3 regions of the Idiomarina sp. UBA3162 genome follow, and region 3 is predicted to be linked to each of the others. Evidence: predicted binding sites of a transcription regulator. Region 3 holds the regulator's gene; each other region holds the start of a gene.

Region 1 (10,301 bases), on a different contig from region 3:
CGCTTCAGTGGTTGAACTTTAACCACAGTGTCACATCCGTGTCAGTTCATTCAATTACACTGCATGCTCCGTACATGTGACATACAAACTAGATGCACTCCATCTCACTGAATTTTTAATTGGGTAACGTTTTATGTGGAAGTCTATCCAGGCAAACTGGTTTTCAAACCTGCGCGGTGATGTACTATCGGGTCTTGTTGTTGCTTTAGCACTCATTCCCGAAGCCATTGCTTTCTCAATTATTGCGGGCGTTGATCCTAAAATCGGGCTTTATGCGTCGTTTGCCATCGCTGTCATCATCTCGTTCACCGGTGGGCGCCCAGGCATGATCTCAGCTGCGACTGGTGCTATGGCCCTGTTAATGGTGACACTGGTTAAAGAGCATGGTTTAGAATACCTTCTCGCCGCAACGTTACTCACGGGTGTATTACAAATAATCGCAGGCTATTTAAAACTGGGCGAACTGATGCGTTTTGTGTCTCGGTCGGTCGTTACAGGGTTTGTTAACGCACTGGCGATTCTGATTTTTATGGCTCAGTTACCCGAGCTTACTAATGTCACTTGGCATGTTTATGTTATGACCGCGGCAGGATTGGCGATCATCTATGGTTTCCCCTATATCCCCGTTATTGGCAAGATGTTGCCGTCACCGTTGATTTGTATTCTTTCATTGACGGTTATCGCGATTTACTTTGGCATCGACGTGCGCACGGTCGGCGACATGGGTGAACTCCCCGATACACTGCCAGTATTTTTATGGCCCGATGTACCTCTTAACTTTGAAACGCTGGCCATTATTTTCCCTTATTCCCTCGGTTTGGCGATAGTCGGTATGCTTGAGTCACTGATGACTGCAACCATTGTCGACGACCTCACCGATACATCGAGTGATCGCAACCGCGAGTGTAAGGGTCAAGGTATCGCCAATATCGGCTCGGGTCTGCTCGGGGGTATGGCAGGTTGCGCAATGATAGGTCAATCAATTATTAATGTTAAATCAGGTGGTCGTACGCGGCTCTCCACATTTATCGCCGGTACTTTTTTGTTGATATTGATCTTATTTTTAGATGAATGGCTAAAACAAATTCCAATGGCTGCACTGGTTGCAGTGATGATTATGGTTTCGATTGGTACCTTCAGCTGGGACTCAATTCGGAACCTCAAACAACACCCACTGTCTACCAATATTGTTATGTTAGCGACAGTTGCCGTGGTCGTTGCGACTCACAACTTGGCGCTAGGCGTATTTGTTGGCGTACTATTAGCGTCAGTATTCTTTGCTAATAAAGTGGGCCATTACATGGCTGTAACGTCGAGTTTAAATGAGGCGTCGTTCTGTCGCACTTATAAAGTCGCAGGGCAAGTTTTCTTCAGCTCGTCCGAAAAATTTATTGCCGCGTTCGATTTTAAAGAAGGTGTCGATAAGATTGTTATCGACCTTAGCGAGGCGCACTTTTGGGATATCACCGCGGTCAATGCGCTTGATCGGGTAGTTATTAAGTTTAGACGTGAAGGTGCAGAAGTCGACGTTATTGGATTGAACAAAGCCAGCGCGACTATCGTCGATCGCTTTGGAGAACATAACCAAAGTGATGCCAAAGACTTGATCGGACATTAATTAAGGTAAGTCGTATGAAACACGTTATCGCTTGTATTGATGAATCACGCATGGCGCATGCGGTTACACAGTATGCCACATGGTCTGCTCAGCGGCTGCAAACACCATTGACATTATTTCACGTATTAGATGAGCTGCGTTACCCCGTCAACTCGGATATGACAGGAAATATTGGCTTAGGTAGCCGAGAGTCGTTACTTGAAGAACTTGCCGAACTTGATGAGCGTCGTAATAAACTCGCCTTGGAGCATGGTCATCATCTACTTGAAGCGGCAAAAAGTTATGCTGAAGAAATGGGCGCAGATGATGTGCATTTACGCCAAAGACATGGCGACTTAGCCGAGTCACTTGCGACACTCGAAGATGAGCTGCGATTATTGGTAATTGGCTTACACGGTGCGGAGACCTGTGACAGCGATCGTTTAGGTCATCAAATTGAGACCATCGTGCGCAATGTTCGTCGCCCTATTTTAGCGGTGCCGGAAAACTATAAAGCGCCGACCAATGTAATGCTTGCCTTCGATGGTAGTGACGTTTCTCGTAAAGGCGTCAAGATGTTGGCTGAATCTCCGCTGTTCGTCGGTATGCCCATTCATGTCGTTATGGTGGGTGCGGCGACAGCTGACGCGAACGCATCGGTCGAAGCTGCGGTCAGTCATTTACAAGAATTTCGTCACCAAGTGAGCTATGAAATCAGAGCCGGTGAAGTTGAATCAACTTTGCGCGATATTCAACAAGAGCGTAATATCGACATGCTCATTATGGGGGCCTACAGCCACTCAAAGTTACGCCAGTTGTTTATGGGAAGCACCACATCAAAGGTGCTATCTCGCGCTACAACACCGGTTTTACTACTTCGTTAATTATATACACCTTAGGAACTCTTTGAATGACGCCAGATTGGCAAGAATTAGAGCTTGATGATGCACTGATATCAGTGCTCAAAGCAGCAGGTCTAAATAAGCCTGCCAAGGTTCAGCAAGCGGCTTTGCCGGCCGCAATGGATGGTCACGATCTGTTGATCAGTTCGCCGACCGGTACGGGTAAAACCTTAGCGTTTTTGCTGCCCGTTTTGCAGCACATGATTGATTTTCCCCGTAAGCAGCCAGGCCCTGCGCGCGCTCTGATAATGGCTCCTACGCGCGAGCTTGCAGAGCAAATCTATCAACAAGCCGAAATGTTTCGTGAGCTTACCAAGCTTACGTCGATTGTGGTGACAGGTGGGGTTAATTACGGTAGCCAGTTGAACCGACTCGAACAGAGTCATGATCTCGTTATCGCTACCCCCGGACGCTTATTGGACTTGCTAGAAGCAGAGCAATACGAACTCGAAGCCGTCGAGTGGCTGGTTATTGATGAAGCAGACCGCATGTTGGACATGGGCTTTAAGGACGTAGTTAAAGATATCGCTATGCATGCCCGAAACCGCCAGCATGCTATTTTATGTTCAGCCACGATAGACAGCGAGGGCGTTGCAGCTTTCTCGCGCTCTTTGCTTAATGAACCAGAGCTGGTAGAAGTTACACCGCCTAAGCGAGAGCGCGGTAAAATTATCGAACAAGTCTACCTAGCCGATACAGACGAGCATAAACGCCAGTTACTGCTCGCTCTGTTAAAGCAGCATCCAGGCCGCTCAATTATTTTTGCGCGCACGCGTGAACGTGTGCAGGCGTTAGCCAGCTTCCTGCAATCTGTCGATGTACCCGTCATGTTTTTACGTGGTGACTTGCCCCATGCTGAACGCCAGCAAAAGATTATTGAATTTAAACGTCGTGACAATGCAGTGTTAGTGGCTACCGATGTCGCCTCGCGTGGACTCGATATCGATGAAATTAAGTTGGTGATTAACTACGACTTACCAAAGCAAGCTGACGTTTATGTCCACCGTATTGGTCGTACCGCTCGTGCCGGACAAAAGGGTCTTGCGGTGTCTCTTGTGGAAGCGCATGATGCACTGTTACTCGGTAAGATTGAGCGCTATATGGAACACCGCCTCGATCGTCGAGTCATTGATGGTCTTAAACCTCAATATAAGTTTCCATCAACAGACAAAAAGCGTGTTAAAAAGAAGAAACAAGCGAAGAAAACTAAAAAGCGCCGTTAATTACGGCGCTTTCGATATAACCAAAGCAAAGAGAAGTAGGCGACCACACCTGCTGCATCAGCAAGCCAGTCCATCACGTCAGAACCTCTGCCCGGAATGTAATACTGAATAACTTCTATCGCGCAACCATAGATTAATAGTAGCGCAATAGCGATTTTCCCCGATAAGTCGAACGCCTTATGTAACGTCACACTCAGTAAGAAAAACGCGGTAAAGTGAACCCACTTGTCAGCGTGAGGGATCATCCGACTTGCTTCATGGCTCGGAAATTGCCATAAGAACGCAATCGTAATGACCACTAATAGACTTACAAAAATCGCACGTGCCAACATGCGGGAGGTATTTAGGTTACTCAACGTCCTGTCCTTCATACACCGAAACGTTATCGTACCCTGCTTCCTGCAGTAACAACGTTTGCATTTTACTCATCACACCCTGCGAACAATATAATAGATAGTGTTTTGAGTCATCCAGTTTTACAAACTCTGACTGAACCTTAAAGAATGGCATTTCGATCACGTTCAATGACGTCGTTAACGGGTCATCCTCGATTTCCTCTGCGGTACGTATATCGACGATAACTTTGGGCTTATCGGACTCGGTTTGCTTTAACTGAACTTGTTGTTGAGCAGCATCCGCAATATCCTGCATGCTTAATACTTGCGCATTACGAACCACGTGCTCGATAAGGTTCATATCAAGTTTCTCTTCCTCAGCCAGAATCGCCTGTTCGTTTGCTTTCACCGTCGGCTTATTGGAGATAACACCACAGTACTCAGGGATGGTTTTCGCCAACGCTTCGGTGCCGATGCGTTTAGCTTGATCAACGATGGTCTGCTTATCTGCGGTAATCAACGGACGCAAAACCAGTGTATCGGTGGCTTTATCGATAACCTGTAAGTTCGCTAAGGTTTGACTCGAGACTTGGCCAATGGCCTCACCGGTCACTAGCGCCTGCGCTTTTAAGAAGTAGCCGACCCGTGTTGCAGCTCGGAGCATTTGTCGCTTCAAAACAACGCCCATCGCTCCATTATCGACGTTGGTTAAAATATCTTCGACGATAGGCGCAAAATCAACACTGACAAACTTGATCGGGTGCGACTTAGTAAAGCGTTCCCAAAGGTAGTGACAAATTTGCTTAACGGCCACCTCGTGCGCGTCGCCACCTAAATTAAAAAAGCAAAAGTGAGTGCGCGCCCCTCGACGAATAAATTCAAAGCTCGCAACGCTCGAGTCAAACCCACCGCTCATTAAACTTAAAACAGTTTCTTGCGTTGGAATTGGAAAACCGCCTAGACCTTGTCGCCGTTCACCCACTAATTGAATATTCTGTTCAATAATCTGCAGGGTGATTTCATGCTCAGGTGACTTCAACTGGACTCGAGCCGAGGGTTGATGCTCCAAAAGGTAGCCGCCGATATAGCGTTCAAGTTGCTGCGAAGAGAAATCGTGATGACCTTTACGTTTGACCCTAACGGCAAAAGTTTGCTGGGCAATTTTTTCTAACCAAAACTGAGCAACCCACTCAGACAATGCCTCAAACTCATCTAATGGGCGTTCAATTACTTCTGCGAACCAAGATATTCCTGGCGTGCACGAGAGTTTATCAATGATCGCCTGGCGCGCCTGATCGTCATCAGCAGCGGTGCTAACTTCGATACGGTCCCATAGCCATTTGACATATAGCCCAGAATCAATATCGGCTAAAACCTTCCTAAGGTTATTCGTTAATACTTTGCCGTAACGTTTCCGGACTGATCGGCTTTTGATGGTGATTTCGGCATGCAACCGTACAACGAACTTCATGGTGGCCTCAGTTTCCGCTTGGTATAAAAACCACCAATTATACGATTTTTTGGTCCTTCGAGCTAGTTAAGCTACTCAATTACATCAACTGGATCGGACTCTTTTGCCTTACCTTGCATGATAGCAATATCTACGCGTCGGTTAAGCGCACGGTTAGATGCTGAGTTATTAGGAACTATAGGTTTGGTATCTGCATAGCCCATCGTCACTAGCCGCGATTGGTCAAACCCCTCAACCGTTGTCATTTCCTCAGCGACCGCAACGGCACGTTTAGCCGATAGATCCCATTTAGAACTGTACATTTCAGAAACCAATGGTTGGTTGTCCGTATGACCAGAAATCGTAATCTCTCCAGGAATATCCTTTAATGCTTGAGCCACTTCACGAATGACCGGTTTAAACTGTGGCTGCAAAAAGGCCGATCCCTCGGGGAAGGAGCCATTTTCTTTAATTCGGATTATTATTTGCTGACCCAACTGCTCGAGTTCGAGCGTGCCCGCTTTGATATTATCATTCAGCTGCTCGCGGATACGCTCCATCAGCTCCTTAACCTCCTCTTCCATAGCAGGTGCCGTTTTTGAACTTTCTGCCGCTTTTTTATCCTCACTACTATCTGCTTGCTGACCGCCACGTTCAGTCTGTTGACCGCCTGCAAAGTCAGACTCACCCTCCTGAAACTCCAACATCTGCTGAGTCATCTCGACGGTCTGCTGCTGAATCGTTTCGATAGGTGTTGGCTCGGGTCGTCCGGGGCGAAATTCTTGCGCAATGACACTTGTGCCTTTAGGGATATCCTTTACTTCGATTTTATTTTGTACACCCAAGGCGTACTTCATGGACCCGGCAATTTGCTTGAATTTCAATACATCCATTTCGGAAAAGGCTAGTAGCAGCACAAAGAAACACATCAATAGTGTCATTAAATCGGCAAAAGTCGCCATCCACATGGGAAGCCCAGGTGGTGGGCAACGGCATTCTTCTTGATCGTCTGCTGCAGCCATAAGCGCTATTCTTCCTCGCTACCGTCGGTAACGCGTTTTGATTCAGCAAGGTAGTTACGCAGCAACCCCTCAATGACTCGCGGGTTCTGGCCGTCCTGAATACCTAAAATCGCATCTAGAATTAATTGCCGATTGAGTTTTTCTTGTTCAGCACGCAGTACCAATTTGTTCGCAATCGGAATGGCGATGACGTTTGCCAAGAAGGCACCATACAACGTCGTCAACAACGCGACAGACATCGCGGGACCAATTGCTTTCGGATCATCCATATTTGCTAACATCGCAACCAGACCAATCAAGGTACCAATCATCCCCATAGCAGGTGCCACGTCTGCCAACACTTTGAAGAACCGAGCTCCTTCCTCATGGCGTGAGAAACTCATACCGATATCTTTACTGAGCGTTTGCTTAACGACTTCGGCGTCGTGCCCATCAACGAGCATATCGACCCCTTTTCTAAAAAACGGGTTGGGTATTTCGGCTTCTTCTAACGCGAGAAATCCACCTTTACGCGCTGAATCTGCCATCTCGACAGCGCTATCAATCAGCTCTTGTGGATGCTCGATCTTAAAGAAGAACGCTTTCACCACGACTTTGCCGGTAGCAAAGAATTGTTGCAGTGGAAAGTTGGCCATGACGATGAACAAGGAGCCACCCACAACAATCAATACTGACTGAGTGTCGATGAAAAGACCGGGGTCACCACCTAGTATCATTGCGGCAATGACAAAGCCTATGGCTCCAATGATCCCTACCAGCGTTGCTATATCCACTCAGCTTCCTCCACTTGACGCGGTAAATTTGGCTACTCGCTCAATTTTAAACATCCCACTCAACGTGGCAACCCATATTGTAAAATTAAGTAAACCACGCATTGATCATCGGCTGACATTCGAGTTTCTTTATATGATAATGAGCCTATGTTAAGACTAAAGGTGACGTACTATGACTAAAAAGGAAGAAAACCTCTCTTTCGAACAAGCACTGCAACAGCTTGAGCAGTTAGTTAACGAGCTTGAACAAGGCGACCTTCCCTTGGAAACGTCACTCGAAAAGTTTGAGCAAGCAGTTAAACTCTCGCGCTTGAGCCAAACGCAGTTGCAAAACGCCGAACAAAAAGTCGCCACCTTACTCGAAAAAAATGGTGAGCAAGTACTTACCGAACAGCAAGGTGAGGCGCGGGAGTGAATATTAAGCAGTTTACAGCCGATGTCCGCGAAAACGTTGACCGAAGACTCAACCAATTAATTGAGGCAAGCCTAGCCTCAAGCGCATTAAAAGAAGCAATGGCGTACGGCGTATTATTGGGCGGGAAGCGCATTCGTCCCTATTTAACGATGACAGTAGCAGAACTCTGTGGCGCTAAACCCGATGATGCGCTCGATGCAGCCTGCGCGGTTGAGCTTATCCATGCTTACTCATTAATCCATGACGATTTACCAGCCATGGATGATGATGAACTGCGCAGAGGCCATCCCACCTGCCATATTAAATTTGGCGAGGCGACCGCTATATTAGCGGGTGATGCGCTGCAAACACTGGCGTTCGAGGTATTAAGCTCGACACACAACACAACGTTACCTGCTGCTCGCCGCATCGCTATGATTCAACAACTGGCTCAAGCAAGCGGTGCTAACGGTATGTGTTTAGGGCAGTCACTGGATCTGAACGCAACGGGACAACCCATTGATGAGCAAGCCCTGGAGTCGATTCATCGACACAAAACCGGCGCACTGATCCGCGCGTCTGCAGCATTAGGCGCATTGTCGGGCAGTGAAAGCAGTCAACAGTATCTGTCTGACTTTTGCGACTTTGCCAGTTGGATAGGACTCGCCTACCAAGTTTACGATGACATACTAGACGTCGTAGGCAATACAGAGGTCATGGGTAAGCCGCAAGGTTCTGATCAGGCACACCATAAAGCAACTTACGTTGCGTTACTTGGGCTTGACGGAGCGAACGAAAAACTGCTGTCATTACACCAACAAGCACTACTGTCACTTAACAAGATCCCGTACAATACCCAAAAACTAGAAACATTTTCTGAGATCTTGCTGCGGCGGGATCATTAAGCAATACGAGACTTATGACCAAATTATTAGACGGTATTGAATACCCAACAGACTTGCGCAGATTACCTACGCATCAATTAAAATCAGTTTGCGACGAGGTTCGTGCATACTTATTAGACTCTGTCAGCCGCAGTAGCGGACACTTGGCATCGGGGCTGGGTACTGTTGAGCTGACTGTAGCTCTACATTATGTCTATAACACACCGCAGGATAAGTTGGTTTGGGATGTGGGTCACCAAGCTTACCCACATAAGATACTCACTGGTCGTAAGAAGCAGTTGCACACAATCCGTCAAAAGGACGGGTTACACCCTTTTCCTTGGCGCGAGGAAAGCGAATACGATGTGTTGTCCGTAGGTCATTCCAGCACCTCTATTTCAGCGGCTTTAGGGATAGCAGTAGCAGCACAACGCTCCGGTTCTAATGAAAAAGTCGTTTCCATTATTGGTGATGGCGCTATGACTGCCGGTATGGTATTCGAAGCCATGAACCATGCGGGCGACATCAAACCCGATATGTTAGTCGTATTAAACGACAACGACATGTCCATCTCAGAGAATGTCGGTGCATTAAATCAACACTTTGCACGTTTGCTGTCTGGCCGCTTTTACACGAAAATTCGTGAACAAGGTAAAAAGCTACTCAAACCATTACCGCCGATACACCATTTGGCGAGCCGCGCCGAAGAACATATGAAAGGCATGATGGCGCCGGGTACTATATTTGAAGAGTTGGGTTTCAATTATATTGGCCCCATTGATGGACACGATGTAGACACACTGGTCGAAACACTCAAAAATATGAAACACTTGCGTGGCCCGCAACTGCTTCACGTGGTGACTCAAAAAGGTAAGGGCTACCGTCCCGCAGAGGCTGACCCGATTGGCTACCATGGCGTGCCCAAGTTTGATCCCGCGCAGTCAACACTGCCGAGTAAAAAGCCGGGCATACCAAGCTACTCCGAAGTGTTTGGTGATTGGCTTTGCGACCACGCGCAAGAAGACACAAAATTGATGGCGATTACACCGGCGATGCGCGAAGGTTCCGGTATGGTTAAGTTCTCTAAGCTTTATCCCGACCAGTATTTTGATGTGGCCATCGCTGAGCAACACAGTGTCACCTATGCCGCTGGACTTGCTATTGCTGGATTTAAACCCGTTGTTGCCATTTACTCGACCTTCTTGCAACGAGCTTATGACCAGGTCATACATGATGTCGCACTTCAGAATTTGGATGTTTTATTTGCCATTGATCGCGCAGGTATTGTCGGGGCCGATGGTCCTACACACCAAGGCGCGTTTGACTTAAGCTATCTACGCTGTATTCCGAACATGGTCGTGATGACCCCAAGCGACGAGCAAGAATGCCGCGACATGCTGTTCACGGGCTATCATTATCAAGGACCTGCTGCTGTACGTTATCCACGGGGTAGCGGCACGGGGGTTACCTTAAGAGAACGCGATAACTTGCTCGAAGTAGGTAAAGCAAAACCAGTGCGCGACGGTAAACAAGTCGCTATCCTTAACTTCGGCACGCTATTGCCAGAAGCCATTGCGGTCGCCGAAGCAATTGATGCAACAGTTATCGATATGCGCTTTGTTAAACCTATCGATAAACAGGCGATTGTCAAAGCAGCTGACGAACACCAGTTGTTGGTAACGCTTGAAGAGAATGCAACGGCCGGTGGCGCAGGCAGTGCT
Region 2 (10,301 bases), on a different contig from region 3:
TTCTTTGGTTGGGGTGTTTGGTTTCAAATTCTAATTGCAGTCAGTGTCGCCTATCTGTCTGAGTCAATCTGTGTTTGGGCACGTGAACGCAGCGCGCGTCAGGCACTGCGCGATAATACCGCACTTGTCACTGCAGTATTGCTTGCTATCAGTATTCCGCCTCTAGCCCCCTGGTGGATTATTGTGATTGGCACGCTATTTTCAATTGTGGTCGTCAAGCAAGTCTATGGCGGTATGGGTCAGAACATCTTTAATCCTGCTATGGCGGGCTACGTACTGCTACTTATTTCGTTTCCTGTGCAAATGACGCATTGGTTACCAGCAGCTCCAATTGCGCCCTATGACTTAGGACTCTGGCAGACGCTACACACCATTATTTTTGAGTACACACCGGCTGGGTACGATGTTGAGCAATTACGCACTACTGTTGATGGCATCTCCATGGCAACCCCACTGGATGGTGTAAAAACCGCGCTTGACCAAGGACAAATCCTCGCAGAGGCTTATCAACAGCCAATGATGGCAAGCCTCGCCGGCATTGGTTGGCAGTGGCTAAACTTGGGCTTTTTACTCGGCGGCGCCATTTTGTTGCAACAGCACGTTATTCGTTGGCATATCCCGGTTGGATTTCTTGCCGGTTTGCTCATTCCCAGTTTCCTAGCGCATATTTTTGCACCGAGTGTGATGCCAGGTCCGGTATTTCATGCACTGAGCGGTGCCACCATGCTTGGCGCTTTCTTTATCGCGACCGATCCCGTGTCGGCCGCCACATCCGATCGCGGTCGGCTATTGTTTGGCCTACTGATTGGTTTATTAGTTTGGATAATTAGAACCTGGGGCGGCTACCCAGATGCCGTGGCGTTCGCAGTCTTGCTCGCCAACCTGTGCGTACCTATTATCGATCGTTACACTCGCCCCACGGTTTACGGTCATCATGTAGGAGCGAAACATGACACTGAATAGCATGCAGAAGAATGGCTTGTTGCTCGGTCTATTCGCGCTCGTTTCGACCGGTCTGGTGCTGGGTGTAGAAGCGCTGACCAAGGAAGCTATCGATGAACAACAACGCGCGCAAACACTTGCGTCATTGAATGAGATTATTCCACCAACACTGCATGACAACGATCTTTATCACTCGTGTGGTCTGCTCTCAGAACCTACGCTGAGCCAGCAACCTGTTCCCGTATACCGAGGTTATTTAGCAGGTGAACCGAGTGCGCTTGCTGTTGAGGCGGTCGCCCCCAATGGTTACTCGGGCAAAATTCGCTTACTTGTAGCGATTAAACCCAGCGGTGAGGTGCTTGGTGTCAGAACACTTCAACACCAAGAAACACCTGGCCTTGGCGATAAAATTGAAAAACAAAAGAGTGATTGGATAACCTCATTTGCTGGCAAACGTTTGCAAAGCCAAGACGACGAACGTTGGGCGGTTCAGCGTGACGGGGGGATGTTTGACCAGTTTACCGGCGCCACGATAACACCACGCGCTGTGGTCGGCGCGGTAAAAACCGCAACGTGGTATTTGCAGCAAAACAGTACGCAACTGTTCCAAACATCATTACCGAATTGTCATTCTGCTTCGGAAGGTGAAAGCCATGAGTGAATTTAAGACGCTAACCAAACAGGGTCTATGGGAGAACAACCCCGCCCTCGTGCAACTGTTAGGGCTTTGCCCATTGCTCGCAGTGACAGCGTCCGTGACCAACGCATTGGGCCTGGGTCTTGCGACCTTATTTGTGCTGATAGGCTCTAATATTACCGTATCCTTGGTCCGCCAATGGGTTCCGCAAGAAATACGGATTCCTGTTTTTGTTATGGTCATCGCGACTTTCGTTACCATTATTCAGCTCCTAATGAACGCCTATGTATACCAGTTGTACCAAACGTTGGGGATTTTTATACCGCTGATCGTAACGAACTGCGCTATCATCGGTCGTGCTGAGGCCTATGCATCTAAAAACAAATGGAATTATGCTGCTATCGATGGTCTTATGATGGGGCTAGGCTTTGCCGCCGTGTTAGTCGTATTAGGCGGACTACGCGAAATACTCGGAAACGGCACCCTTTTTGATGGGGCTGAGTTATTACTGGGCGAATGGGCCAAACAATTACGGATCGAATTGTTCAGCCTAGATTATCCCTTACTGTTAGCTATTTTACCGCCAGGCGCTTTTATTGGTATGGGCTTTATTATAGCGCTTAAAAACCGTATTGATGCGAAACGTGAAGAGCTGCAAGCCAGTGAAAAAACAGTGACGCGCGCACGCGTAACAGCCGAAAGTTAATCGATATGAATAAAGATAAACGTTATCAAATTTTAAGCCGTTTACGGGACAACAATCCTCACCCGACCACTGAGTTAGAGTATGAGTCCCCTTTTCAACTACTGATCGCCGTTTTATTGTCCGCTCAAGCAACCGATGTGGGTGTTAACAAAGCGACGCGAAAATTATTTCCTGCTGCACCGACTGCAGAAACAATGCTTGCGCTGGGTGTTGACGGGATTAAGGATTACATCAAAACCATTGGTTTGTTCAACTCAAAAGCAGAGAATGCCTACAAGACGTGCAAGATATTAGTAGAGCAGTATAACGGCGAAGTTCCTGAAAGCCGTGAGGCACTCGAGGCATTACCAGGGGTTGGACGCAAGACAGCTAACGTGGTGCTCAACACAGCCTTTGGCTGGCCTACCATTGCCGTTGACACACATATTTACCGTGTGTCCAACCGTACTAAATTAGCACCTGGCAAGAACGTCAATGAAGTCGAACAAAAATTGATTAAAGTTGTACCTAAAGAGTTCAAGGTGGATGTACATCACTGGCTTATCCTACACGGCCGCTATACCTGTGTTGCACGCAAACCACGGTGCGGCAGCTGTATCATCGAAGACTTATGCGAATTTAAAGATAAAACCAGTGATTAGCGAGCTACAGTGCCCCCCCTGAAGGCTTGCTCAATTGAACAATGACACGGCGGTTTTTCTGACGACCTATCTCATTATCATTGTGTTCGATAGGTCGATCCTCACCGTGAGATACAGTTTCAATACGCTCAGCATTAATTCCGCGCTCAACAAAGAACGCTTTAATCGTATTAGCACGCTGCTCAGTCAACGCCTGATTAGGCTCTCGCGCGCCCAATGCATCGGTGTATGAGTCGATAAGCACGAGGTCTAAATCAGCGTCCACTTTCAAATAGTCACTGATCTGCTTTAACTTGCGCTGTGAGCTCACTGTGAGCTCATCACTATCCGCCTTATGATTGAGTACCGTGTAGGCGATATCGTCAAAAGAAAACGGTAGTAAGGCATTAATGCAACCTTTAAATGCATCATAGGCGCTGCGGAAATTAACCGATGAGATTGCCACGGCCACCTGATCTCTTTGATTATACCAATCTTGATATAAAAACGTGGGGTAGCGTCCTTTTTCAAGCTCTGACAAGAGTGTCCAAGCCGCCTTCTTCTCTAGCTCACCATTGAACTGCTTATATAAATCCATGCTACCAATGGCATAGCTATTGGCACCGGGTTGCCAACGCGGAGGAACAGACTCAATGCTTGCGACACCATATTCGTCAGGCAGTTGATGCATATCGAGTGTCATTGTCAGATTGAGTTGCTTACTCGCTTCACTGTGAAACTGTACTTTGCCAAAACGAGGAATAACGTGTTCTAACTCACAGTTAAGCTGCGTGTTATTGGCCATATACCAAAGTGAATTATCTAAATTTGCACTGTAGTATCTTACGGCGTTTGCTTTTGCGAACGGACTGATACTGACTAGAGCGCTACCCAGCACAATTAATGCTGACAGCCGAGCCGTATTATTCACCTGCACACGCACCTCCTTTAATTACTTGTCTTTTATATCGGTCGTGTTGCAATAACCTTTAACCAAATCACAAGCAAAAACGCCCGCTCTTTGGCATAATGGGCAGTAGCAATTTAGCAGATACAGGTAATTTCATGTCAGGTTCCGAAGACTCTCTTATGAAGCAACGTTTTCGCGGCTACTTACCCGTAGTCGTCGACGTCGAAACGGCGGGCTTTAATGCGTCAACCGATGCCTTGTTAGAGATCGCTGCCGTCATACTGGATTTTGATGAAGATGGGCAGCTCAAGCCAGTCGAAAGCCATCAGTTTCATGTCGAACCATTTGAGGGTGCCAATATTGAACAAGCAGCAATTGAATTCAATGGTATCGATCCTCATTCGGAACTACGCGGCGCACTCCCCGAAGACGAGGTGCTTAAAGCGTTATTCAAACCCATTCGAAAGGCTCAAAAGGCGGCTGGATGTCAGCGCTCTGTGCTGGTTGGGCATAACTCGAATTTTGATCATAGCTTCCTGATGCGAGCGGCTGAGCGAGCCAATATCAAGCGCAATCCGTTTCATCCCTTCGTCAGCTTTGATACCACATCTTTAGCAGCGTTGACGTTAGGACAAACTGTACTGATTAAAGCGTGCAAAGCGGCGGGTATAGAGTTTGATCAAAAGCAGGCGCATTCAGCGCTTTATGATACCGAAAAAACAGCCGAATTATTTTGCTGGATGGTTAATAAATGGAAAGCGCTTGGCGGGTGGCCGCTCACTAATCAACAGCCATAAAAAAACGCGCCCAACGGCGCGTTTTTTGTGAATCGCTGCGAGCTATTATTATAGCTTATCAGCGTTCTTAGAAAGGTATGCTGCAACGCCTTCAGCGTTCTCTTTCATGCCTTCTTTACCTTCTTCCCAACCTGCAGGGCAAACTTCGCCGTGCTTCTGGTTAAAGTTCAAAGCATCTACCATGCGCAACATTTCGTCGATGTTACGACCTAATGGCAAGTCGTTAACGACTTGGTGACGTACAACACCATCTTCGTCAATTAAGAACGAACCACGGAATGCAACGCCTGCTTCTGGATGCTCAACATCGTATGCCTTACAAATGCTGTGACGAACGTCTGCAACGAGTGGGTATTTGACTTGACCAATACCACCATCTTCAGTTGCAGTGTTGCGCCATGCGCTGTGAGTGAATTGTGAATCGATTGATACACCAATTACTTCAACGCCGCGCTTTTTGAACTCGTCCAAACGCTTATCAAACGCGATAAGCTCAGAAGGACATACGAATGTGAAGTCCAGCGGGTAGAAGAACAAGACGGCTTTCTTGCCTTTGATCGCGTCAGAAAATTTAAAATCTTCAACGATTTCGCCAGAGCCCATTACCGCTGCTGCGGTAAAGTCAGGTGCTTTACGTCCTACTAAAACTGCCATTGATACTCTCCGTCTTTAGTTAATGTTGGGCTGCCGCTTGGCAGCCTAAATTAAAAGCTCTAATAAATATGGGGATCGACAATAAAAGATCAACCCCTTAACGCCGATTATTACTCGCCGCTTTCTGGCTGAGGATGACGTGCTGCCACCTCAGTGATCAGTTCTTGTAGCTCGCCTTTCTGGAACATTTCAACGATGATGTCACAACCACCGATGAGTTCACCTTCAACCCAGAGTTGCGGGAATGTAGGCCAGTCTGCGTATTTCGGCAACTCAGCACGAATATCTGGGTTTTGTAAGATATCGACATAAGCGAACGCTTGACCGCAGCCCATGAGCGCTTGCGAGGCTTGAGAAGAAAAGCCACAGCTCGGTAATTTAGGTGAGCCCTTCATGTATAGAAGTATTGGGTTTTCTTCAATCTGCTGTTTAATCTTGTCGATGGTTTCCATAACACCTCAAATCACTGTTAACGAATGGAATGGTTGATAAAAATACTCAAGTATTTTAGCACATGCAACCCCCGATTGCTCTCTTTGAGCGCTTTACAGCCAGCGGTACAAATAATAAAAACTTATACTTGAAAAGAGAACCAGTCACCCCTATATATCGTATGAATAACAACAACAGCTTGCACATTCATTTTGTGTAAGACGCTATTTGCACTAAAAACTATGGAGAGAGATTATGGCATTTGAACTTCCCGCTCTTCCTTATGAGAAGAACGCACTCGAGCCACACATTTCAGAAGAGACACTCGAATACCATTATGGCAAGCACCATGCGACTTACGTAAGCAAGCTAAATGATGCCGTTAAAGGCACTGATTTAGAAAGCAAATCGCTTGAAGACATCATCAAGTCTGAGAAAGGTGGTTTGTTCAATAATGCCGCTCAGGTATGGAACCACACGTTCTACTGGAATTGTCTGAGCCCCAATGGTGGCGGTGCTCCTAGCGGCGCAATTGCAGACGCAATTAACGAGAAATGGGGTTCTTTTGAGAAGTTCCAAGAAGAATTCAACGCAAGTGCTGCAGGCAACTTCGGTTCTGGTTGGACTTGGTTAGTTAAGAAGTCCGATGGTTCAGTCGACATCATGAACACAGATGACGCAGACACGCCAGTTGCTCACGATGGTGTGACGCCATTATTGACCGTAGATGTATGGGAACACGCTTATTACATCGACTATCGTAATTCACGTCCTAACTATTTAGAGGCTTTCTGGAAGCTCCTTAACTGGGATTTCGTGAACAAAAACTTTGCTTAATTTAGCTAGGTTATTGAACAAAAAAGCCAGCGATTGCTGGCTTTTTTTATGTCTATTTGACCGGTTTCGAAAAAAGCGATTGCCTCAATCGACTAAGTTGGACGGGATGTCGCCGCGTAAACTATGCCAAATTTCAGCTGACTCATAACCATAGCGGCGAACCAAGTTAACAGACTCATTATAGTCACCTTGCTTAGCTACATTATCGAGATTGTGATAATAGTCTCGCGCTAATTGGCGAGCTTCGGGTGACGAAAAGTAGAATTGACCAATACGCGAATACAAACCTTTAAAGCCATTGAGTACAAGCACATAGATTGGATTACCCGACGCCATCGCAAGATCATGGTTCAATTGATAATCAAAATCCGCAAAACGCTCTGCATCATCAGCCAGTTCATCAGTATTGGCCAAAAGCTCGACAACGCGTTCGGGGTTGTGTCGAATGGCGGCGCGAATGTAAATCGCACTAATATTAGTACGCGCTGACAACAGTTGGTCGACCAGTTCGGGCATACCATCTTCATCTAAACGAGCCAGGGTTTCTAAAATATTAAGCCCAGAAGTTTCCCAAAAATTATTCACTTTTGTTGGCTTACCGTGCTGGATTGTTAGCCAACCATCTCGCGCTAAGCGCTGTAAGACTTCCCTTAGCGTCGTGCGAGTCACACCAATGAGCTCGGACAGTTCACGCTCTGCAGGAAGGATCGTACCCGGAGCAAAATGACCGTTCCAGATTGATTTAACGATATACTCCTCGGCAAAACCTGCCGGACTCTTTGCTTTAATGATCATTGTTACGCCTGTTTCATTATCAATCGTGTGATTCTATCAGTGTTACATGAGGTCGGACAAGCAAACTGATTATTATCGACAAGTCGTTTACTTTTCAGCTATGTTATAGCGCTTAAATTCACTCACGGATATATCTCATCATGCGAATATACCTTTGGCCAGCTCAGCGCAACGCGTGGTTAGCGCTATTTATCATCTCCTTGTCGCTTTTGGCTGCTGCCGCTTACTTTCAGTACGGTCTTGGGCTTGAGCCTTGCGTGAAGTGTGTATATCAACGCATGGCTGTGATCGGTATTGCGTTGTTTGCTCTACTTGGCTATTGGGGGGCGAGGCATGCGCTCGTACGCTTGATAGCACTCGCTGGGGTGATCTACTCAGCTATAGAGGGCTTACTCATTGCTTATGACCACTGGGATCTACAAACTTCAAAAAATGCCTTCTTTGCGGTCTGTGAAAGTAACCCTAATTTCCCGTCTTGGGCACCACTGCATGAATGGCTACCAAGCTATTTTGCAGCGCCAGGCTTGTGTGGCGATATTGACTGGTCGTTCTTAGGCGTCACCATGCCAGCATGGATGACCTTTATTTTTGCAGGCGTGACGATTACTGTTGCCGTCGCAAGCCTAAGCCACATTATTTACAAATTACGCTAAAGTGGCCAGGTGACAATACGGTCTTCTAATTCACCTCTGAATTCTGTTTCACTGATACAATGACCGGCTATATGGTAGCCGGCCTTTTTCATCGCTTGCTTACTGCCATGATGTCGTAATGGATGCCAGTCAGGAATCGGTTGTCCCTGTGCTCTGAGCCGATATGCACACGTTTTAGGCATAAAATAAACGGCATCAAGATTTTCGAGTGTCAGTTGAACACAACTGGGGACTCGCTGAGTACGGTTTTCATAATCACTACACACAGCTTTGTCAGTATCCAATAATCGACACGCGACATCGGTCTGATAGAGGTTATCCTCTTCATCTAATAATTGATTTAAACAACATTGCCCACAACCATCGCAAAGTGCTTCCCATTCGCGATGGTTGAGTGCCTGAAGCGGTTTATCAAACCAATTCATCGAGGAAAACGGATACGATCAGAAAGGTAGCCCACTGCAGCAACGAAGTAATGTGAGCGATTCCAACGCATCAGCGCATCGTAATTGGCATAGGCAAGATACACTCGACCTTCCTTGTCATCTGGAATCACAATCGAAGCCTCAATATCGTCACGTTGCGGTAAAGGGCTCCCGTCCATGCGAGTAATACCCAGCTTTTGCCATTCGGCGAGTCGCCTTTTGGTATCTAGCCCGGCTAACGACGTATCAAACTGTTCGGGCAGCTGTACTTGACGTCCCCACGTCACATCATCTCGCCAGCCCACAGAGCTCAGGTAGTTAGCGGCTGACGCAAACACGTCACCATAGCTATTCCAAATATCCTTTTTACCATCACCATCATAATCAATAGCGTAGCTCATGAACGAGCTTGGCATAAACTGGGTTTGTCCCATAGCCCCCGCCCAAGAACCTTTCATTTGTTCAGGCTCGATGTGACCGTCTTGGATGATAGTCAACGCTTGCCAAAGTTGTTTTTTGAAAAAGGCCTCGCGGCGTCCATCAAACGCCAACGTGGTTAATGCCGAAACAACATCAAAACCACCCGTGTAGGATCCAAAATTAGTCTCGATACCCCAAAGCGCAACAATAAAGCGGGGTTGCACGCCGTATTTTTTACCGATTTCATCAAGTAAGTCTTTGTGCTCTTGGTATTTTTCAACGGCTTTTTGTGCCTTCCAATCCGGTACTACTCGCGGCAAGTAAGTATCTAACGTGAGTTTAAATTCCGGTTGGTTTTTATCAAGCTCAACAGCGCGTTGATAATATTTTACCTTGGCAAACGCGCGATCCAGCGTATCTTTCGTGTAGCCTTGATCAAGCGCTTCAGAACGTAGTTTATCGACATACGCCTGAAACTTCTGCTCGACATTATCGCTTTGCTCGCTCACCGGACTTTGCTCAGACTGAGCGGCACTTACATGCGCGGTAAACCCCATCGTCGAAGCACTTACGATAAGCGCCAAAGTGCTCAAAGTTAACTTTTTCATAGCATGGACTCCTGTTGTGGTGGAAGTTGCAAATAATAGCCTGGCTCCACCAAGTGCTGTTTTAATTCTTCTACGCTAATCCGAGCAAGTTGGTCGCGTTTGTCTAAATTTATCGTCATTATTTTTTGCGGAGTGCCGAAGTGGTTTACGAGCGCTTCAGGCAACTCATCAAATTCACTTCCTAACGGAAGGTATAGATAGGTATCGCTTTTTTTCGAGCTTTTAAATACGTCGCACAGCATGGTCTTAAACTCGCGTTAAATATATTCTTTCAATTCAGATTCGAGCGCTCTCCAGCGCCAGCCTTGCTGTAAATCAGGCCGAGGTAATTCGGCACGGTGATCCGCACTGAACTGCCAGTGATACATCAAGAAATCATTAATTTGTTTGCGCGAAGCGACCAATGCCGTATCAATCGCAAGCATTGAGGCTAAGCCTTGTGCCGCTTTCTTGATACCATTGAATGCCGCTTTATAGTTTGGCATGTCGTCAAGCCTTTGCAAGGTCTGTGGCCAATTCGATGCATCCTCAGCGAGCGCTGCATTAATCTGCTCAATAATCTCGTCCCCCGAGTATTTACGGGTCATCGGCGCTAAATCCCTAATTTTATGCAAATCTGATTTAGACTCAGGCATCTTGCGCGCCAGCTCGATTAATACACCGTCCTTGAAAATAAAACCGAGCGGCATATTCTCGCTGACCGCCTTTCCTAGGCGCCAAGCTGCTAGGCACTTCATCACTTGTAATTGTTTTTGATTAAGTTGCCACGCATTACCAACAAACAAGTACAGCAAGTGCTTGGGGATAGTTTGTGTGCGCTTATTTACTTGTAACTGACTTTCTTCAGTGACGATATCTGCTACAT
Region 3 (10,301 bases):
TGCGGGTGTTGTCGGTAATTTCGTTTTCTGGCAAACCAAAGCGCAGCCGCGTATCAATGACGGTCACGACATTACCGCGCAGATTAATAATACCTAACACGTAATCTGGTGCACCAGGGACAGGCGCAATCTCACTGTAGCGCAGTACTTCTTGTACCTGCATTACGTTGATGCCGTAAGTCTCTTGCTCCAGTTGAAAGGTTACCCACTGAAGCACTTCATCGTTGCTATCGGCTTCAGCTTGTTGTTTGGTTTTACGTTTTTCAGTTGCCATGCTATGACTCCGATTCATTTTTAGGGCCCGATTGGGTATGACCCAAGCCTTTATCCAGCAGTGTAATTAAAGCATTCACATCGAGTAACGCACACATTCGATCGCGCACCACGCCCGCTAACCACGGCCGCTTTTGATTAGGGCCGTTACGCCATTGAATGGCGTCCGGTTGTAAGGGCTCACTATCGACCAGCTCTTCGCACAATAGGCCCCAGTTGCTGTCACTCAATGTGATCATGTATTCATAACTAATCTGTTCTTCTACCTCGTCAGTGAGCTTTTCGGGCATCACCCAACGGGCTGTATCGACTGCTTGCAGCTTGGCACCACGCTCGTTCATGATGCCTCTAAACCAACGCGGCTTGCCGATTAGCGGGCTGATTTTACTTAACGTATGTATACCGCCTAAGCTTTTCAAAGGTACCGCTAAGGTTAATCCGGCTACCTTAAAAAACAGCGCCTGGAAATCATTTTCTTGATATTCCATCATCGCGTCGGTCGGCGGCGGTGCAGCGTCGTTATCTTCCATATCGGCGCTGACTTCGGTTTCTGTAACCTCAGTCGGTTCAATTATTTCTGGTTCTGGCTCGGGCTCCGGTTCTGGTTCTGCTTCTGGCACAGGCTCAGGTTCCGAGACGACTTCGGGCTCGGGTTCCGGCTCGGGCTGTTGCACAGCGGGCGTGGCCCGTTCGAGCAATGAACGCACCGGCGAGTCATCAAAATCAACCGGCGGCGCTTCTTCTTCTAACAGCAACGCATCCAAATATTCGGTCATTGCTTGTTCACTGCTGTAGTTCGAGCGACTCACGTGACCTCCTATAGATGTAGTTGCTGTAAATATGTCAGCAATGTTTGATACGCCAATACACCCCGCGATTGCGGCGCAAACATCGATGGCGGCAACTGCTCATTGCTGGCGTCTCGGAACTTTGTGTCAATTGGGATCATGCCGTTCCAGACACTTTTCCCGTAACGCTGCGCCACTTTTTTGTAGGTTTCCAGTGATGCGCGCGTTCGTTTATCATACAACGTTGGAATAATAGTGTATTGATGTGCGTGCCCGCGCGATTTTTGGATCAAGGCGAGCGTTCGCATCATACGTTCTAAGCCTTTAAGTGCAAGCGGCTCGGTTTGCACCGGAATGAGCACACGCTCGCAGCACGCCAAGGCATTCACCATTAATACGCCCAGCACTGGGGGCACATCGATTAATACATAATCATAACGGTGTTCTACCAACGCTAGAGCGCGTTGCAGCACCAGTCCCATACCGCCTTGGGTACCCAGCTTTCTATCCAAAGTAGCCAGCGCCATGCTCGCAGGCATAACATCAAGATGGTCATGCTCGGTCGGAACAATCGCCTTTAAAGTGGTTTGCTTATCGACATCTTTGCCCATAGCAAACACATCATAGGCTGTTGCCTCGACCCCCTCGGCATCAATACCGAAATAAAACGTCAATGACGCATGCGGATCGATATCAATACATAGCACCCGTTGACCTCGCTGCTGCAACAAGCCGGCGAGCGCCACCGTCGTGGTGGTCTTGCCTACGCCGCCTTTTTGGTTTGCGATGGTCCACACGTGCATGGTTTAGTCTCCGTAACCGACTTCGGTCAGTAGCGCACTGCCCATTTGGTTAAGACTGACATTACGTGATGAAATACCGGCACTAGCGACGGCTTGAGGCATACCATAAACCACGCAGCTCGCCTCATCCTGTGCCCATATTGTTGCGCCCTGATCTTTCAGCATGCGCGCGCCCTCACGGCCGTCAGCGCCCATGCCTGTCAAAATAACACCCAACACCTTGCCGCCATAAACCTTCGATAGACTGGCAAAGGTCAAATCAACACTGGGCTTATAGGTTACGCGACCCGAGTTATCTTCGCGCACACGCAAACGCGCCGCTCCCGCACGGCCTTCAACAAGCATCTGCTTGCCACCCGGAGCTAAATAGGCCACGCCCGGCTGTAAACTATCCCCATCTTCCGCCTCGCGTACGCTAATTTTGCAAAGCCCATCTAAACGCTGCGAAAAGGCTTTAGTAAAAGCCGCCGGCATATGCTGTACCATCACAATCGGATAGGGAAAGTTTGCGGGGAGTTGCGTCAATATCTTTTGCAATGCGACAGGTCCGCCGGTTGATGTCCCAATCGCCAACACCTGATACGCACGGTTAATGGTAAGACGTTCCGTCGTAACACGCGTAGTGGGTGCTTCTGGCTCTCGCGTTGAGCTGCGCGTCGGTGGCGGGGTTTTGCGCGCAAACCGGTTAAGCGACGACGGTCGTTCGCTAGTCGATTCGGTGGGTCGCGCTGCTGCCGAAGGACGCGAAGGTGTTGAACGGCGCACCGCCGGTTTCCCCGCGATGGCTATTACACGATCTTGTAGCGTCTTTACCGCTTCCTCACGATTGCGCGCGACATCTTCAAACTTTTTCGGCAGGAAGTCAGCGGCGCCGGCTTCGAGTGCATTCAGTGTAGCCGTTGCGCCTTCGTGGGTAAGCGAACTGAACATTAGAATAGGACACGGCGCATCGCGCATAATTTCGCGGACCGCATCGATGCCATTCATGACGGGCATCTCAATATCCATGGTGATCACATCGGGGCGTAAGCTTTTTGCTTGCTCCACCGCTTGACGGCCATCATTCGCCGAGCCAATGACCTTTATCTGACTGTTACTTTCAAGAATCTCTGTTACTCGGCGTCGGAAAAACGCCGAGTCATCGACCACTAAAACACTCACTGTCATTTTTAGTGTTACCCGTTATCGTTTTGCGTAGTACTTCAGCATGCTCGGTACATCGATAATCAATGCGATACCACCATCGCTGGTGATTGTTGCACCGGCCATACCTGGCGTACCTTGCAATAACTTATCTAATGGTTTGATGACGACTTCTTCTTGACCGATTAACGCATCAACAACAAAGCCGACTTGTTGGTTGCCGATCTGAACGACCACCACATGCCCATTTTCGTTGCGCTTATTACGCTCAGGCGTACGGGTCAGCCAGTGTTCTAAGAAGAACAGTGGGATAGCGCGTTTACGCACGATCAGTGTCAGCTGACCATCAACGGTGTTGGTCTTCGACATATCAAGGTCAATAATCTCACTGACCACTGCCAACGGTAACGCAAAGGTTTGCTCTTTCACTTCGACCATCAAGGTCGGCAAAATAGCGAGGGTTAGCGGTACCTTAATCAGTAACTCAGTACCTTTGCCGAGCTCCGAATCAATTTTTATGCTACCGTTGAGCTGACTAATTTTGGTTTTCACCACATCCATGCCCACGCCACGACCCGAGATATCGGACACTTGCTCTTTGGTAGAGAAACCCGCCGCAAAAATCAGATTGTAGGCATCTTCGTTGGATAAGCGAGCCGCCGCATCCTCATCAAGCACACCTCGTTTAATCGCAATTTGCTTGAGCTTTTCGGCATCCATACCAGCGCCGTCGTCCTTAATAGACAACATAATGTGGTCGCCTTCTTGCGACGCCGATAAGGTCACGGTACCTTCGCGCGGTTTACCTTTGGCTTGACGGTCATCTGGCATTTCGATGCCATGATCGACAGAGTTACGCACCAAGTGCACTAACGGATCCGCCAATGCCTCGACAAGGTTTTTGTCGAGATCGGTATCTTCACCGTACATCTCGAGGTTAATTTCTTTCTTCAAGCTTCGCGCCAGATCGCGCACGACACGCGGGAAACGACCAAAGACTTTCTTGATAGGCTGCATGCGGGTTTTCATCACTGCGCCTTGCAGGTCACCTGTAACCACGTCGAGGTTAGAGATGGCTTTACTCATCTCTTCGTGTTTCTGGTCGTCATTATTGCTTAAGCTCAATAATCGGTTGCGCACCAAGACCAGCTCACCGACCATATTCATGATCTCATCGAGTCGTTTGGTATCCACTCGCACCGTGGTTTCTGCCGGAGGTGGTGGCGGTGCAGCGGCCTTCTTAGCCTCGGGCTTCTTCGACTCTTCTTGTTTTGCTTCTGGCTTCTTAGGTTCTTGTTTCTTCGGCTCCGGCTTTTTAGCCTCTGGCTGTTTAGCTTGTGGTTTTTTCGGCGCTGGTTTTTGAGCCTCTGGCTGTTTAGCAGCGGCTTTATCAACCTTAGGCGCCTGCCCTTTGCCATGTAAATCGTCTAGCAGTGCCTCAAATTCATCATCAGTGATTTCGTCGCTATCACTTTTACTCGCCGACTTCTGCTCTTCTTGTTTTTTCTCTGCACTGGTCGGTGCTTTACCGGAACCGTGCAATTCATCGAGCAAGGCTTCAAACTCATCATCAGTGATTTCGTCATCACCGTCTTTACTGCTGGCTTTGCTTTGCTCTTTTGCCGGCTCATTGCCCGACGATTTATTGGCACCGGGCCCTTGCCCTTTGCCATGGAGTTCGTCAAGTAAGGCTTCGAATTCGTCTTCTTGAATGTCGTCGACGGAGGTATCGTCTGTCGCGCCAGAGGCACTACTTACGTCGGTATCGGTATCGTCGTCGGTATCGGTATCGTCGTCGGTTTCGGTGTCGGCGGAGGCATCGCCTGTCGCGCTAGAGGCGCGACGTACGTCGGCATCAGTGTCGTCGGCGATTTCGTCTTCCGATTCGGGTTGAGAGAGCTTGTGCAGTGTCTCGAGTAGCTCGCTATCGGCGGCTTCGGGTTCTTCGCGCGCTTGTAATTGAGCAAACTGGGCATTAATGGTGTCCAACGCTTGCAGGATCACATCCATCAAGTCAGCCGAAACAGAACGTTGACCATTACGTAAGGTATCGAAAACATTTTCCGCACCGTGACAGGTATCAACTAACGCGGAAACCGATAAGAAACCAGCCCCACCTTTAACGGTGTGGAAACCTCTAAAGATGGCGTTTAGGAGATCTTTGTTCTCGGGGTCGTTTTCTAATTGAACGAGTTGCTCGGATAACTGCTCGAGGATTTCTGCCGCCTCGATCAAGAAATCCTGTAAGATGTCTTCGTCCATCTCAAAGCTCATGCGCTGCTCTCTCCTAGAAACCTAAGCTAGATAATAAATCGTCTACGTCATCCTGATTCTCGACGACATCATCACGTTGTTCTGGGTTAATCACAGGTCCTTCTGCTGCACTCTTATCGACTGCTTTTACATTTTGTTTAGCTTGAGATTTCTGTTCTTCACCAAACAACTTGAGAAGCTCGATCAAATTTTTCTCGACATCTTCTACGAGCTGTATCACTCGACGGATGATTTGACCGGTAATATCTTGATAATCTTGCGCCATCAACACTTCGGTCATTAAGCCATGAATTTGCGGCATATTCTGACCACATTCACGCATTAACGCATCGACTTGGTGACACATTTCTTTGAATTCGTGCAACTGAATATCGTTACTCATCAATCGCTGCCAGGCCGGCATGACTTGTTCGACGCGCTGATGCATTTCGTCAGTCATCGGCAAGCAGGCTTCGACTGCATCCATGGTTCGGTTAGCAGCGTCTTCTGTCTTTTCGATAACGTACTGCAGACGGTTTTGTGCGTCGGGCAGGTCATCCTGTGTTAACTGCATAATCCGCGGATCGAGTTGGAAATCTTGCAGTGCTTCGTGGAGATCGCGAGTCAGTTGCCCCACCGACGTGAAGAGTTTGTCATCACGCTCCTCGCGAAAGTCATCAAGCCATTGATCGGCTTTGGCTTGCTCGCCCGCTTCTAGCCATTCAACCAGTTGCTGCGCTTGCTGGAGCGATATATTTGCCGATGATTTTGACATAACCGCACTCATTAACTGATGCGTTCAAAGATTTTATCGAGCTTCTCTTTCAACGTGACAGCTGTGAAAGGTTTAACGATGTATCCATTGACGCCCGCTTGGGCGGCTTGAATAATTTGCTCGCGTTTAGCTTCTGCGGTCACCATCAGTACCGGCAAGTGCGCGAGGTCATCGTCTTTACGAATTTCTTTAAGTAAGTCGATACCTTGCATCCCTGGCATGTTCCAGTCAGTGACAACAAAGTCAAAGTCACCTTGCTGGAGCATCGGTAAGGCGGTGTTGCCATCGTCAGCTTCTTGGATGTTGGTAAATCCAAGGTCGCGAAGAAGGTTTTTGATGATTCGTCTCATTGTTGAAAAGTCATCAACAACAAGAATTTTCATGTTTTTATCCAAAGCTCCCTCCACTTGGGCTCTCGATTACTACGACAATTACTCTACCCAGCTTTGCATACGCGTTTTTAAGCGCATCATCGCTTGGCTATGAATTTGACTAACACGTGATTCACTCACGCTGAGCACTTCCCCAATTTCTTTTAGGTTCAGTTCCTCATCATAATACAACGAAAGCACTAAGGCTTCACGTTCAGGTAAGCCAGAGATGGTGTCCACCAGTGCACGGTGAAACGCATCGTTCTCTACATCTTTTTGCGGCTCATAGTTGGTGCCTGTTACTTGTTCAGGCACGATGACATCTTCCGAGACGCCCAGATCTTCGATGCCAATAATTCGTCCCGAGTTAACATCACGCAGAATAGCGTGGTATTCCTCGAGCGACATTTCTAGCTTTTCCGCTACTTCCGTATCCTTTGCATCACGCCCCGTGTCGTTCTCGACTTGGCGGATGGCTTCTAACACACGTCGATGGTTACGATGCACCGACCGCGGTGCCCAATCGCCGCGACGGATTTCGTCGAGCATAGCACCACGAATACGAATGCCCGCAAAGGTCTCAAAACTCGCGCCCTTGCTGTTATCAAAATTTCTAGCTGCTTCCAATAAGCCAATCATACCGGATTGGATCAAGTCATCGACTTGTACGCTCGCGGGTAGGCGCGCCATCATGTGGTGTGCGATTCGCTTCACGAGCCCCGTATGTTGCTCGATAATCGCCTGACGATTATCAGCATGGGCACTGTAAACAGCGGCTTTATTCATTGGCAACATCCTGCTTCTTACCGTTATCGGCCGATCCTATTAATTGTTCAAGAAAAAATTCCAAATGCCCGCCTGCTTGCGCAGGTACCGGCCAGTCAAGCGCACGTTGCGCAAGGGCTTTGATGGCTAATGAGGCAGGCGAACGAGGCTGCATAAGTACTAATGGCTTTTGCTTTCGTACCGCCAAACGAATGTTATCGTCAAACGGGATGATGGCGGCTAATTCTAGCGCGACATCCAAAAACCGATCAGTGACCTTGGTCAACTTATTAAACAGCAACTGGCCTTCTCTTAGGTTACGCACCATATTGGCAACAACTTTAAACTTGAACACATCCTGTTCTTTGCTCAGCACTTTCATCAGCGCGTAAGCATCAGTAATTGAAGTCGGCTCATCACAAACTACCAGCATCACATCTTGAGCAGCGCGGGCAAAACGCACAACGGTATTACCGATACCCGCTGCGGTATCAATCACCAACACGTCAAAGTCTCCTTGTAGATCGCTAAAAGCGCGAATCAACTCTGCGTGTTGCGTCTCGTCGAGGTCAATCATCGAACGGGTGCCTGAAGTGGCCGGTACAATCTTAATACCTGCTGGGCCTTCTATCAGAATGTCTTTGAGTTCGGCCTGCCCACTGAGCACATGAGAAAGATTTTTTTGCACGCGCAGTCCGAGCATGACATCGACATTGGCGAGACCTAAATCAGCGTCTAGCACCAATACCCGTTTGCCTTGCTCTGCCATTGCAATAGCCATGTTTAAAGAGATGTTGGTTTTACCCACACCGCCTTTACCACCCGTTACTGCAATGACTTTGACTTTACTTTGTTTCATCTTTCTTAAGCCACTAGCTTGATCCATGCGCTCTAACTCTTACTGCTGGTTAATGCTTGATTAATCGATGACCTTTTATTGAACGGCCTGCCAATTTGATTTTGGCATGTCTGACACATTCGAACAAATGCTTTTATCGTATAAGCGCTCTGCTTCGGTGACCATGTAATGCTCGTCCGCCACGCGAATGTCTTCTGGTACTTGCTGTCCGTGGGTTAAGTAGCCCACCGCAAGCCCTTGCTCGATGGCAACACTGATACTTTCACCTAAACTTAAACACTCGTCTAGTTTAGTAAAAATGCAGCCTGCCAACGGCAATGTTTTGAACTGCTTAACCGTATCGTTCAACACCTGTGTTTGTGATGTTGAAGATAATACCAAATATGGACGAATTCTTAGACGTTTATTCTGTAATAATTGCGCGAGTTGTTCACTTAAGCGTTTATCGCGCTGACCCATACCCGCGGTATCGATCAAAATCAGGCGTTTGTCGCGCAATGTCAGCATTGCATCAGCTAACTCTTTAGCATCGTTTGCGACTTTAACTGGACAACCGATAATACGACCATACACTTTCAGTTGTTCGCTTGCGCCAATACGGAACGTATCGGTGGTAATCAATGCGACCGAGTCAGAGCCGTGGCGCTGCGCATAACGGGCTGCCAACTTAGCAATCGTCGTTGTTTTACCGACACCCGTCGGACCGACTAACGCAACTGCACCGCCACGAGTCAAAATATCGTCATGGGTGGTGTTAAGCTGACCTTCCAATAATTGCAATGATTGCTCCCAGCTATCTTCGATGTCATCGCCCTCAGGGATGAAGCAGGCGATTTGATCGGCAATTCGTTCGCTCACACCCATAGTCATAAGGCGTTGGGTCAATAAGGCGCGCATTGGTTCTTCGCGCTCAATTTCTTGTTTCATCAAACCGCTCAACTGATGTTGCAGTAAGTTCTGGACACCTTTGATTTGCGCGCGCAGTTCTGCGATTTCAGCAGCGCTACCGCCACCAACATAGTCAGGGATATCGACTTCGGGCTCACTGGGTACCTGGGTCGCTTCGGCGCCAGCTTGGACCGGCTCAGTTTGAGGTTCGGGTGCTGGCTTAGGTTCAGCATTGCTTGCCTGCATCGCTGGATGTTGTGCCTGGCGTGCCAAGATTTCGGCCAGTGAGTTTGCAGGCTCAGCATACCGTTCCGCCTCATCGCTCTGCGATGCCGACTCGGCTGCTGGTGCCGCTGCTTGCGGCGCTTGTGGCTCTGCATCACCATCAATTGCAGCGACAATCTCAACGCCACCGTTTACCTTTTTATTCGACATGATAACGGCATCCGGTCCGAGCGTTTCCTTAACTTGCAATAAGGCACGACGCATATCCTCAGCAAAAAAGCGCTTCATTTTCACAGGTAAATCCCCCTATCACTGAGCCGCTGGCTGTTGTTGGCCGCCAATCGAACTCACAATTCGAATCTGTTTATCATCTGGAATTTCTTGGTAACTCAGCACCCGCATTCCGTCAGTTGCGTGACGCGCGAAGCGCGCCATCGTTGAGCGCAATAGCCCGGATGTCAGTAACACCGATGGCTCGCCGTTCATCTCTTGTTGTTGATGAACCTCTTTCAACGATTGCTGCAGGCGTTCTGCCAAGCCAGGTTCAATACCTGCGCCTTGCTGTTCGGCTTCATTGCCTGCGGCTTGCAATGACTGATGCAACATCTGTTCCAACTCTGGCGCCAAAGTAATGACAGGCAGTTCTTGTTGCCCTTCGGAGATGTCTTGAACGATGAGTCGACGTAACGAGATGCGGACCGCCGCGGTTAATACATCGGTGTCTTGTGTGCGTCCAGCATATTCGACAAGCGTCTGTGCAATAGTCCGCATGTCACGGATAGCGATACCCTCGTCGAGCAGGTTTTGTAAAACTTTGACAAAGTTGCCGAGAGACAATAAATCGGGTACCAAGCCCTCGACCAATTTAGGGTGGCTACGACCCAAACGATCCAGTAGCTCTTGCGCTTCTTCATGCCCTAATAATTGCGAGGCGTGGTTTGTGACGATTTGGCTCAAATGTGTAGCAACAACCGTTGCTGCATCAACCACGGTATAGCCCATGGTTTGGGCGTTTTCACGTTGTTCTGGTTTAATCCAAATCGCTTCGAGACCAAACGCTGGATCGGTGGTCTTCTCACCTTCTAACTCACCAAACACTTGGCCGGGATTAATCGCTAACTCGCAGTCATGACGAATATCCGCCTCACCCATGGTCAC

The links. Region 3 encodes FliA, which starts transcription of late flagellar genes. Its sites were predicted from a motif close to CTAAAGNTNNNNNNNNNNNNGCCGATA; they were not measured.
Region 1: pomA (flagellar motor protein PomA) is a predicted target of FliA. The motif match lies at 7,409-7,435, and genes of this name have one in related genera.
Region 2: B2X00_RS01220 (flagellar protein MotY) is a predicted target of FliA. The motif match lies at 3,872-3,898, and genes of this name have one in related genera.

What each region holds. Positions count from the first base shown of each region.
Region 1 is NZ_DEYI01000019.1:44,473-54,773, reverse strand. It holds gene B2X00_RS02515 (SulP family inorganic anion transporter) at 134-1,618, shown strand; gene B2X00_RS02510 (universal stress protein) at 1,633-2,481, shown strand; gene srmB (ATP-dependent RNA helicase SrmB) at 2,508-3,722, shown strand; gene B2X00_RS02500 (VanZ family protein) at 3,719-4,078, opposite strand; gene thiI (tRNA uracil 4-sulfurtransferase ThiI) at 4,071-5,528, opposite strand; gene B2X00_RS02490 (flagellar motor protein MotB) at 5,600-6,529, opposite strand; gene pomA (flagellar motor protein PomA) at 6,535-7,302, opposite strand; gene B2X00_RS02480 (exodeoxyribonuclease VII small subunit) at 7,475-7,717, shown strand; gene ispA ((2E,6E)-farnesyl diphosphate synthase) at 7,714-8,601, shown strand; gene dxs (1-deoxy-D-xylulose-5-phosphate synthase) at 8,616-10,301, shown strand, end outside.
Region 2 is NZ_DEYI01000009.1:4,270-14,570, reverse strand. It holds gene rsxD (electron transport complex subunit RsxD) at 1-963, shown strand, start outside; gene rsxG (electron transport complex subunit RsxG) at 950-1,603, shown strand; gene B2X00_RS01230 (electron transport complex subunit E) at 1,596-2,285, shown strand; gene nth (endonuclease III) at 2,291-2,926, shown strand; gene B2X00_RS01220 (flagellar protein MotY) at 2,931-3,842, opposite strand; gene rnt (ribonuclease T) at 3,971-4,612, shown strand; gene B2X00_RS01210 (peroxiredoxin) at 4,661-5,266, opposite strand; gene B2X00_RS01205 (Grx4 family monothiol glutaredoxin) at 5,377-5,718, opposite strand; gene B2X00_RS01200 (superoxide dismutase) at 5,954-6,535, shown strand; gene fadR (fatty acid metabolism transcriptional regulator FadR) at 6,620-7,330, opposite strand; gene dsbB (disulfide bond formation protein DsbB) at 7,468-7,983, shown strand; gene B2X00_RS01185 (YcgN family cysteine cluster protein) at 7,980-8,408, opposite strand; gene B2X00_RS01180 (lytic murein transglycosylase) at 8,405-9,436, opposite strand; gene B2X00_RS01175 (YcgL domain-containing protein) at 9,433-9,678, opposite strand; gene rnd (ribonuclease D) at 9,694-10,301, opposite strand, start outside.
Region 3 is NZ_DEYI01000053.1:28,652-38,952, forward strand. It holds gene B2X00_RS06330 (chemotaxis protein CheW) at 1-274, opposite strand, end outside; gene B2X00_RS06335 (chemotaxis protein CheW) at 276-1,082, opposite strand; gene B2X00_RS06340 (ParA family protein) at 1,091-1,864, opposite strand; gene B2X00_RS06345 (protein-glutamate methylesterase/protein-glutamine glutaminase) at 1,868-3,031, opposite strand; gene B2X00_RS06350 (chemotaxis protein CheA) at 3,047-5,281, opposite strand; gene B2X00_RS06355 (protein phosphatase CheZ) at 5,295-6,035, opposite strand; gene cheY (chemotaxis response regulator CheY) at 6,047-6,430, opposite strand; gene B2X00_RS06365 (RNA polymerase sigma factor FliA) at 6,467-7,192, opposite strand; gene B2X00_RS06370 (MinD/ParA family protein) at 7,185-8,057, opposite strand; gene flhF (flagellar biosynthesis protein FlhF) at 8,106-9,437, opposite strand; gene flhA (flagellar biosynthesis protein FlhA) at 9,453-10,301, opposite strand, start outside.